3 regions of the Streptomyces sp. NPDC057486 genome follow, and region 2 is predicted to be linked to each of the others. Evidence: riboswitches for the same ligand, from Rfam matches in the RefSeq annotation. Region 2 holds a riboswitch; each other region holds the start of a gene.
What was found. Region 2 has a riboswitch for cyclic di-AMP ahead of ACFU6I_RS14005 (transglycosylase SLT domain-containing protein). Riboswitches for the same ligand answer to the same signal wherever they lie in the genome.
Positions count from the first base shown of each region.

Region 1: another riboswitch for cyclic di-AMP. It lies ahead of ACFU6I_RS24730 (NlpC/P60 family protein); the one in region 2 lies ahead of ACFU6I_RS14005 (transglycosylase SLT domain-containing protein).
Region 3: another riboswitch for cyclic di-AMP. It lies ahead of ACFU6I_RS09875 (transglycosylase family protein); the one in region 2 lies ahead of ACFU6I_RS14005 (transglycosylase SLT domain-containing protein).

Region 1 covers NZ_JBHVEE010000055.1:28,161-31,427, forward strand. The annotation lists gene ACFU6I_RS24725 (hypothetical protein) at 152-505, shown strand; gene ACFU6I_RS24730 (NlpC/P60 family protein) at 579-1,769, opposite strand; cyclic di-AMP (ydaO/yuaA leader) riboswitch at 1,768-1,932, opposite strand; gene pcrA (DNA helicase PcrA) at 2,190-3,267, shown strand, end outside.
Region 2 covers NZ_JBHVEE010000023.1:69,891-73,157, forward strand. The annotation lists gene ACFU6I_RS14000 (GMC oxidoreductase) at 1-367, opposite strand, end outside; gene ACFU6I_RS14005 (transglycosylase SLT domain-containing protein) at 591-1,358, opposite strand; cyclic di-AMP (ydaO/yuaA leader) riboswitch at 1,363-1,548, opposite strand; gene ACFU6I_RS14010 (DUF5996 family protein) at 2,124-3,077, shown strand; gene ACFU6I_RS14015 (UBP-type zinc finger domain-containing protein) at 3,089-3,267, opposite strand, start outside.
Region 3 covers NZ_JBHVEE010000014.1:56,415-59,681, reverse strand. The annotation lists gene ACFU6I_RS09885 (cytochrome P450) at 1-248, shown strand, start outside; gene ACFU6I_RS09880 (transglycosylase family protein) at 354-1,229, shown strand; cyclic di-AMP (ydaO/yuaA leader) riboswitch at 1,530-1,701, shown strand; gene ACFU6I_RS09875 (transglycosylase family protein) at 1,705-2,433, shown strand; gene eno (phosphopyruvate hydratase) at 2,734-3,267, shown strand, end outside.

The DNA.
Region 1 (3,267 bases), on a different contig from region 2:
ACGGCTATTGCCCGAATTTGGCAATGTATTGTCGCCGAGTGACTGGAAAATTCCGTCAGAGTCAGGCAATTGGTACAGATGCGAGCGAAATGCCGGGTAGCCCCCACCTCGCCGAAGAGGGGTGATATGGCCCCGGCTAGGCTGCGGCCTCATGGACGTACTCATCAATGTCTTCGTCGCGCTGCACATCATCGGCATCGCCGCCCTCCTGGGCGGCTTCCTGACCCAGATGAAGGCGATGGGCGCGGGCACGGCACGCTTCGTCCCGGCGATGCTGCACGGAGCGCTGACCATGCTGGTCACCGGTGTCGCGCTGGTCGGGCTCAACCAGGCCGACGACCACCCGGTCAACAACATCAAGATCGGCGTGAAGCTGGCGGTCCTGGTGGTGATCCTCGCGCTGGTCTACATCAAGCGGGACGAGGAGAAGGTCGAGAAGGGCGTGTTCGCGGCGGTCGGCGGACTGACGGTCGCCAACATCTTCATCGCGACACTCTGGACCTGAGCCGGACCCACCCGCACGAGAAGCGAGCCCCTGCCGGACCCGGCAGGGGCTCACTCCTTGGAGGAGCTCGGCGTCACGCCGGGCGCACGCTGCCGTAGATCGGCATGTAGTAGATCGACTCCTCGCGGACGTTCGCCCCGGGCTTCGGGGCGTGGATCATCATGCCGTCGCCCTTGTAGATACCGACGTGGCTGATGTCGTCGTAGAAGAAGACGAGGTCGCCCGGTTGCAGGTCGGCCGTGGCTATCCGGGTGCCGATCTTCACCTGGTCCCAGGTGGTGCGGGGGATGTCGACGCCCGCCGCCTTCCAGGCGGCCTGGGTCAGCCCTGAGCAGTCGTACGAGGAGGGGCCCGTCGCTCCCCAGACGTACGGCTTGCCGATCTGGGCGCGGGCGAAGGCGAGAACCTTCTCGGCCTTCGTGGTGGCACTGGTGTCCGAGCCGGTCCCGGTCCCGGTCCCGGTTCCCGTGCCCGTGCCCGCCCCCGTGCCCGTGCCGCTGGTGGAGGCGGCCTTCTTCGCCGCCTCCTGGGCCTTGCGGTCCGCCTCGGCCTTGGCGGCGGCCTGCCGGCGGGCGAGTTCCTCCGCCTTGCGCTTGGCCTCCGCCTCCTTCTCGCGCTCCAGTGCCGCCAGCCGCGCCTTCTCCTCGGCCGTCAGCTTCGACAGCATCGTGCGCGCCTCGCCCAGCTTCTTCTGGACGGATTGCTTGCTGGTCCGGAGCGTGGCCTGGGACTCGGTGAGCGTCTCCAGGCTCTTCGTCGCCTCGGCGCGCTTCTTCGCCGCCGCTGCCTGCTGCGTACGGAAGTCCGTGACCGCCTTCTGCTGCTGGGCGGTCATCCGGTTCATCAGCTGGTTCTGGTCGAAGTACGACTGCGGGTCGTCGGCCAGGAAGAAGGTGGCGGTCGGGGCGATGGAGCCGGTGCGGTACTGCGCGGCCGCGTAGTTGCCGAGTGTTCTGCGCGCCTCGTTCAGCTTGTCGGCGCGCTCGGCCACGTCCTCCAGCAGGGCGTCGACCTTGCCGCGCTGCTTGGCGGAGGCCTCCTTCGCCTGGTTGTACTGCTGGGTCGCGGTGCCCGCCTGCCGGTAGAGGTCGTCGACCTTCTTCTGCACGTCCTCGATGCTGGGCTTGGGTGCGCTCGGGGCGGCCGTGGCGCTCTGGGTCGACAGCAGGGTCACGCCTGCCAGTGCGGCCGTCGTGAGCCCGACGGCGGGGGTGGTGGTGCGTACCCGGCTGCGCGGTTTGCGATGCGATGCCAAAGCCGGCATCTCCTTCCGTGGACCGCCTACCGGGTTAGCTGTCGGGTTCGGGCGGAACGGAAGGCTGCCCTACGGTCCGAGTGGGGATACAGACCGATTCACCCCGGTTTCGCATGTGGGTCCCCGGTTCCGAACTTCCCTGTGGGCAGCGCGGATTCGGCGGGGGAGCCCGCTCGGCGTGGTTCGCCTCAAGGGGGTACGGGCCGCCCGACGGAGCACGCTAGCCAACCGTGGTGCCGCTGTGAAGCTTGATGTTCGATATGCCCGATACGTTTTCGTGACCTTGGTGAAGAGAGGTCGGAGGAGGCGGTCCGGGCCCCGATTCCCTTACGGGGCGTGGGTGGGCGCTCTCCGTGCGTAGGTGCCTTCCGGTCGCGCTTTCCCATGCGGCCGCAGAGTGTCGGTGCGTCGCCCTAGACTCGTGAGGCGATGAGCAGCCTCTTTGACGACAGTTTCCTGGCCGGCCTCCAGCACTCGGAGGAAGAACCCCCGCCGCCCCCCGAGGACTCCGCACCCGAAGCGGTGCCGGAGGACCTCTTCGCGGGTGTCTTCGACGCGCCCCCGCCGCACCGGGACGCGTACTACCGGGACGGCGCCCACCGCCCCGCCATCGACTCCGCCGCCCTGCTCGACGGGCTGAACACCGAGCAGCGCGCCGCGGTCGTTCACGCCGGATCGCCGCTGCTCATCGTCGCCGGCGCGGGCTCCGGCAAGACCCGGGTGCTCACCCACCGGATCGCCCACCTGCTGGCCGAGCGGGGCGTGCACCCCGGCCAGATCCTCGCGATCACCTTCACCAACAAGGCCGCGGGCGAGATGAAGGAGCGCGTCGAGCAGCTCGTCGGACCGCGCGCCAACGCCATGTGGGTCATGACGTTCCACAGCGCGTGCGTGCGGATCCTGCGCCGCGAGTCGAAGCGGCTCGGCTTCACCTCGTCGTTCTCGATCTACGACGCGGCCGACTCCAAGCGGCTGATGGCCCTGGTCTGCCGCGATCTGGACCTCGACCCGAAGCGCTTCCCGCCGAAGTCGTTCACGGCCAAGGTCTCGAACCTGAAGAACGAGCTGATCGACGAGGAGACCTTCGCCGGCCAGGCCGCGGACGGCTTCGAGAAGACGCTCGCCCAGGCGTACGCGATGTACCAGTCCCGGCTGCGCGAGGCCAACGCACTGGACTTCGACGACATCATCATGACGACGGTCCATCTGCTCCAGGCGTTCCCCGACGTCGCCGAGCACTACCGACGCCGCTTCCGGCACGTCCTCGTCGACGAGTACCAGGACACCAACCACGCGCAGTACACGCTCGTACGCGAGCTGGTCGGCCCGGCCGGAGAGGCCGACGCCCCCGCCGAGCTCTGCGTCGTGGGTGACGCCGACCAGTCGATCTACGCCTTCCGCGGCGCGACGATCCGCAACATCCTCCAGTTCGAGGAGGACTACCCGAACGCGACGACGATCCTGCTGGAGCAGAACTACCGCTCCACGCAGACGATCCTCTCCGCCG
Region 2 (3,267 bases):
TGCTGAGCGGCTGCTTGGTCCTCGTGCGGAGCCAGTACGACCGGCTGTCCGGGGAGGTCGTGTTGGCGAAGATCTTGCCGTCCGGGCCGGGGGTGTCCCAGGCCATGCCCATTTCGATCATGTGCACGTCGACGCCTGCCTGGGCGAGACGCAGTGCGGCGACGGAGCCGCCGTATCCGGTGCCGATCACCAGGGCCGGGACATGGGCTCCGGAGTCGATCGGAGCGGCTGCGGAGCGGATCCCGGCCCGGGCCGGGATGGTGTGACCCGCGAGGGCCACGGCTCCTAAAATAGAACCAGTTCCTGTGATGAATCTTCGACGCGAAACACCCTCGGTGCCTGCATCATGCATGGTAGAGTCACTCATGTGACACGCCTCACTCTCTTCAGAGTGAAACTGGTTCTACTGCTGTTTGCGTGTCAAGTCACTACATACCTGCGGGTAATATGCACCCGATCGAGGGACCCGGACACGCAACGTCACGCGTCGCCCCGGACCGCGCGGCAGGAGGACAGGACCGACGGGAACGGGTGGCGAAGCCCTGTCGGACCTTCGCCACCCGTCATTCCCGAATCGACGCAACCGGGGGTCAGTAGGCCCCGAACACGTTGTCGATCGAGCCGTACTTGGCAGCGGCGTAGTTGCACGCGGCCGTGATGTTGGCGACCGGGTCGTAGGGGTCCATCGACGTACCGGGCACGTGGTAGGCCCGGAAGGTGGGGTCGATGACCTGCAGGAGACCCTTGGACGGCGTGCCCTTGGCTGCGTTCGAGTCCCAGTTGTTGATGGCCCGGGGGTTGCCCGAGGACTCGCGCATGATGTTGCGGTGGATCCCGTCGTAGCTGCCGGGGATGCCGTGCTTGGCCATGACGGCCAGCGACTCCTTGATCCAGCCGTCGAGGTCGTTCGTGTACGTCGTGGGCTTGGGGGTGACCACAGCGGCGGTGCTCGCGGCCGTCGTGGACTCGACCGCCGCGGGCGCGGCCTTGGCGCCGATGGTGAGCTTCTGGCCCGGGTGAATCACGCCGGGGTCGGCTCCGATGACCGCTCGATTGTCCTTGTACAGCTGCTGCCAACCGCCGCTCACGGACTGACTCAGGGCGATCTTGTAAAGGGTGTCACCGGCTATCACGGAATAGGTGGAGGGCGTAGCCGCCCGCACGGCAGTCGGCTTGGCGGGGGCGGCAGCGGGCGCCACCGCATTGGCGACGGCGGTGACAGACTGCGCCGGCGCTGCCGAGGCAACGGTGGCCCCGATCATCGGAAGAGCCAGAGCGGCTCCGCCCGTGCTCACGGCAATGATTCCGCGAGTCAGCGAACCGGACTTACGACGACGGTGGTTACCCATTGCGGGCATGGCGCATTCCTCTCCGTCGCCTACGAGGTGAGCTGTCGGGTTGAGGCTGGAGTTGCCTCGCCGTATGGGAATACGACTTCACCCCTAGCCGTTCCGGATACCGGATCGGCGGCTTGCCTGGGTCCCCCGCTCCTGCCGTACGTGAATGGTCGGGTTACCGGACGGCGGCAGGATTCGGCGTTCCATCCGGATTGACGGTGACCGTAGGCGAGAAACTCCGACCTGAACAAGCCCCCATTTCTCGATCACAATTCATTTACAAGATCGAGTCGCGGAATTTCACCTGATCCACCCCGGCCCACGAAGCCAACTTTCTTGGCGCAGCAGGGAACCGGGCGGCACGCCGCTGCGTCCGCGCGCCCGAAAGGTGACTCTCACCACTCAGTCCGAAAAGGGCGATTTGCCCGACCCGTAAGACCCCGACCCGTGAGGGTTTCGCATGCATCGGACAGTCGAGCAACTTCCCTTAATCGCCAAAATTCCGACATTTAGCAGATATTGGCTTCGACGGACAGGCCCTCGGGCCTCCGACTCGTCGGGAAGGTCGCCTCCCACGAGGCGACCGGGGCCAGTCGCACGTCACGCATCTGCGCCGACTGCGGCGCACGAGTGGCCGCCCACCCCGGCCTGGTCGCGCAGGTTCACACGAACGACACCACGACGGCCGCACGAGGTGCCGTACGCCTTCGGCATGGCCATGATGGTGCGGAAGAACGCCCTGCCCGCCCACCGGGACCGTCCGGCAGCACGAAAGAAGTGATGGCGATGGAGCTGTTCCCGCCCATGCCGCTCGCCGAGTGGCGTGACACCAAAGAGACGCTCCACCGCTTCGCGCAGGTCGTCGGAAAGATCCGTCTCGCGGCCAGCGTCCGGCGCAATCACTGGTGGAACGTTCCGTTTCACCTCACCGGCCGCGGTATCACCACCCGCCCCATGGGGCAGATCGACGGCAACCCGATTTTCACGGTGGACTTCGACTTCGTCGACCATCGCCTCGTCATCACAAGACTGGACGGTGTGACGGTCTCGTTCCCACTTTCGGGCCAGTCTGTGGCGTCCTTCCACAAGAAGGTCATGGCCGCCCTGGAAGCACTGGGCATCAAGGTGGATATCAACGTGCCCAGGCCATTTGATCTGCCCGACGCCGAGCGGCCGTTCGCCGAGGACACCCAGCACGCGGCATACGATCCCGAACACGCCAACCGGTATTGGCAGGTTCTCAGTCAAGTGGCACTGGTACTGGAGGAATTCGCGGCGCGGTTTTCGGGGAAAGTCAGTCCCGTGCACCATTTCTGGCACACCTTCGATATCGCCCACACCCGCTTTTCGGAGCGTCAGATCGACCAGCCCCAGCAGGTCGACCCGGTGACGCGGGAGGCCTACTCCCGAGAAGTGATCAGCTTCGGATTCTGGTTCGGTGACGACAAGTTCGCCGCTCCCGCGTTCTACTCGTACACCGCTCCCGAACCGGCGCGGTTGGCGGAGGAACCGCTCACTCCGGTGTCGGCGCAGTGGGTGGATCGCGGCGGCAGCCATCTGGCGGTGCTGCCGTACGACGCGGCCCGCACCGAGAGCGATCCCCGTGCGGCCGTTCTCGCCTTCTACGAAAGCGCCTATCAGGCCGGAGCGGGGCGCGCCGGCTGGGACATCGGCCGTCTCGCCTGTCCCGACGGGACGACCGATCCGTGCCTGAGGACCCATATGTCTGCCGGTGGCTGAGGAGCGCGGCTTCAGTGCAGCTGCTGCTCCCAGTCCGAGGGGACCTTGTCCCGGGGTCCCGGGGTCGGCTGGTCGACCGGGTGCGAGGTGGGCGGGAGCAGCTCCAATCCCTCGTAATATTCCTCGGTCTCGATGTTCCAGAGCCAGTTCTCCCCCGGCTCGAAGCTGGCCAGGAAGGGATGTCCTGCCT
Region 3 (3,267 bases), on a different contig from region 2:
GGCGTGACAATCAGCACCTCGGATACGGGCACGGCATCCATTACTGTCTGGGAGCACCGCTTGCCCGACTGGAGGGGCAGGCGGCCCTGGCCACCCTGTTGAGGCGCCTCCCGGACCTACGGCTTGCGGTGGAACCTACCGATTTGCGGTGGCGTGGCGGGCTCATCATGCGTGGACTGCGCACGCTTCCGGTGGAGTTCGGTCCCGGCCTGCGTTCCGGTGGAAGTGACACTCTGTCAACTCTGTGACTTTCACGTGATCTGCGCTGCATCGACTTGTGACAAGCATTCGAGTGCCGCTACGTTCACCGTTCGACTCACCAGTCACTTGTCAGTCACACGGAAGGCAATCCCATGGGCTCCGCGAACGGCAGGCACCGTCGCCCTCGCCAGGCACCCGCGATCGTCGTCGCCGCAGGCGTGACCGGTTCGGCCATCGCCATCCCCCTGCTCGGCGCGGCCGGTGCGCACGCCGCCGGCGCCACGACCTGGGACCAGGTCGCAGAGTGCGAGAGCGGCGGCATGTGGAGCGCCGACCTCGGCAACGGCTTCTATGGCGGTCTTCAGTTCTCGCAGGACACCTGGAAGGCGTACGGCGGTAAGGCGTACGCCCCGCGCGCCGACCTCGCCAGTCGCTCGCAGCAGATAGCGGTCGCCGAGAAGGTCCTGGAGGACCAGGGGCCGAAGGCGTGGCCCAGCTGTGCGGTGATCTCCGGGCTCACGGAGGACGGGTCGTTGCCGGGGGTCGACCCGGGAATCGTGCCGTCGGCCGAACAGGGTGAGAACGAGGATGAGTCCGAGGCGCCGTCCGCCGAGGCGTCCGCCACGCCTTCGGACAAGGCGTCGCGCAAGCCGTCAGCCACACCGTCGTCCAAGAAGTCTGATTCATCCGACTCGCACCAGAAGTCTGGCTCGTCCAACAATGGGACGGGTGGCAAGCACCGCGGTGCGCCGGCCTCCGAGGTGAGCCAGGACACGGGCAGGGGCGGCGACCGGGACTCGGGTCGGCATGCTTCCCGCGGTAACAGTGAGGGGCGCGACACGCGCGCGGCGGCGACGGACGGCGATTACACCGTCCGGCCGGGCGACAGCCTCTCGGCGATTGCTGACGCACAGAAGGTTCCCGGTGGATGGCCCGCTCTCTATGAGGCGAACAAGGGTGCGGTCGGCGGCGACCCGGACCTCATCCTGCCTGGCCAGAGCCTCGAACTCGGCGCGAAGTCGAAGTGAGGGCAGTCTGATAAACAGCTAAAAGTACCCCAAAAATCGGGGTAGTTCAGGGACCTATGTCCGCTTATGCGTAAGTGAGACATGGGTCTCTTTGCGTCAACTGGCGTGTCGCGTCTGCCGGGTCCGTCCGCACGGCTCCTCACCTGCGAAAACACTGTGCGATCGGATGCATGTAAGGACTGATTGTCCGTTATGCCCATCTTTGAATGTCGAGGTTGCGTACGTTTACGGTCGGAACCGCTCGCACCGCGGGCCCCGTCGACCGTCACGCCGAATCCTGCCGTCGGTCGAAGGGAACAGACGCGTAAAGCGCCGTAGGCAGGAGCGGGGGACCCAGGTAAGCCGCCGGGCCCGACGGTCGAAAGACCGTCAGGACCGGCTCGGGGTGAAGTCGCGTGCTAGGACACGCGACCGGGCAACTCACTTGGCCCGAACCCGACAGCTCACCTCGTAGGCGTCGGTGAGGAGAAGTTCCATGCTGCTGAACAGCAAGGGCAAGCACCGTCGCCCGTCCAAGGCCGTCCGTGTCGCCACGCTCGCCGGCGTCACCGGTGCCGCCATCGCCGCTCCCCTGATGGGTGCGACCGGTGCCTCCGCAGCCTCCGTCGCCACGTGGGACGCCGTCGCCCAGTGCGAGTCCGGTGGCAACTGGTCCATCAACACCGGCAACGGCTACTACGGCGGCCTGCAGTTCTCGCAGTCCAGCTGGGCCGCCGCCGGTGGTACGCAGTACGCCCCGCGCGCCGACCTCGCCACCAAGGCTCAGCAGATCGCCACCGCCGAGAAGCTCCTCGACATGCAGGGCCCGGGTGCCTGGGGCTGCGCCGGCGCCGGCGGCCTGAAGAACGACGGTGTCGACCCGGGCGTCGACACCGGCTCCACCGCGCAGCAGAGCGCCCCGGCGCAGGAGTCGAAGCAGGCCGCGCCGAAGCAGGCCGAGCGCACCGAGGCCCCCGCCGCCTCCCGCGCGAACCGCGGCACCGCCCCCAAGGCCGCGGCCAAGAAGACCGTCACCACGCCGACCGGCGCGAAGGTCGCCAAGGGCGACGGCGAGTACAAGGTGAAGCCCGGCGACTCGCTCAGCAAGATCGCCGCGCAGCACGAGGTGAAGGGCGGCTGGCAGCAGCTCTTCAAGCTGAACAAGGACATCGTCGAGGACGCCGACCTGATCTACCCGGGTCAGCAGCTCCACCTGACGAAGTAGGACGGGCCTCCGTGGACACGGGCTCCCCGTAGATACGGACTCCCTCCTCCCCGAGCACCCCGACCCGGCGCGGATTCCCCCGTACGCGCCGGGTCGGGGTTCCTGCGTTCAGCGTTCAACTGTTGTCGTTACCGTCCAGTAGAAATCTGGATCTTTGCCCTGCTATGAGTGCCCTTGGGTCCTTTTTCGTCCCAGGAGGCGGGCGGTCGGCGGACCGAGGCGGCCCAGCCGGTTAGGCTCTTGTCGCAAGGCCAAAGCGACCCTGCACAACCAGCGTCATATCCCAGAAGGAGATGCCTCGTGCCGTCCATCGACGTCGTCGTAGCCCGGGAAATCCTCGACTCCCGCGGAAACCCCACGGTCGAGGTCGAGGTCGGCCTCGACGACGGCAGCACGGGCCGTGCTGCTGTTCCGTCCGGCGCCTCCACCGGTGCGTTCGAGGCCATTGAGCTTCGCGACGGTGACCCCAACCGCTACCAGGGCAAGGGCGTCGAGAAGGCCGTCCTCGCCGTGATCGAGCAGATCGGCCCGGAGCTCGTCGGCTACGACGCCACCGAGCAGCGGCTGATCGACCAGGCCATGTTCGACCTGGACGCCACCGAGAACAAGGGCTCGCTCGGCGCCAACGCCATCCTCGGCGTCTCGCTGGCCGTCGCACACGCCGCGTCCGAGGCCTCGGACCTGCCGCTGTTCCGCTACCTCGGTGGCCCGAACGCGCACCTGCTGCCCGTCCCGATGATGAACATCCTCAACGGTGGGTCGCACGCCGACTCCAACGTGGACATCCAGGAGTTCATGATCGCGCCGATCGGTGCGGAGTCCTTCTCCGAGGCC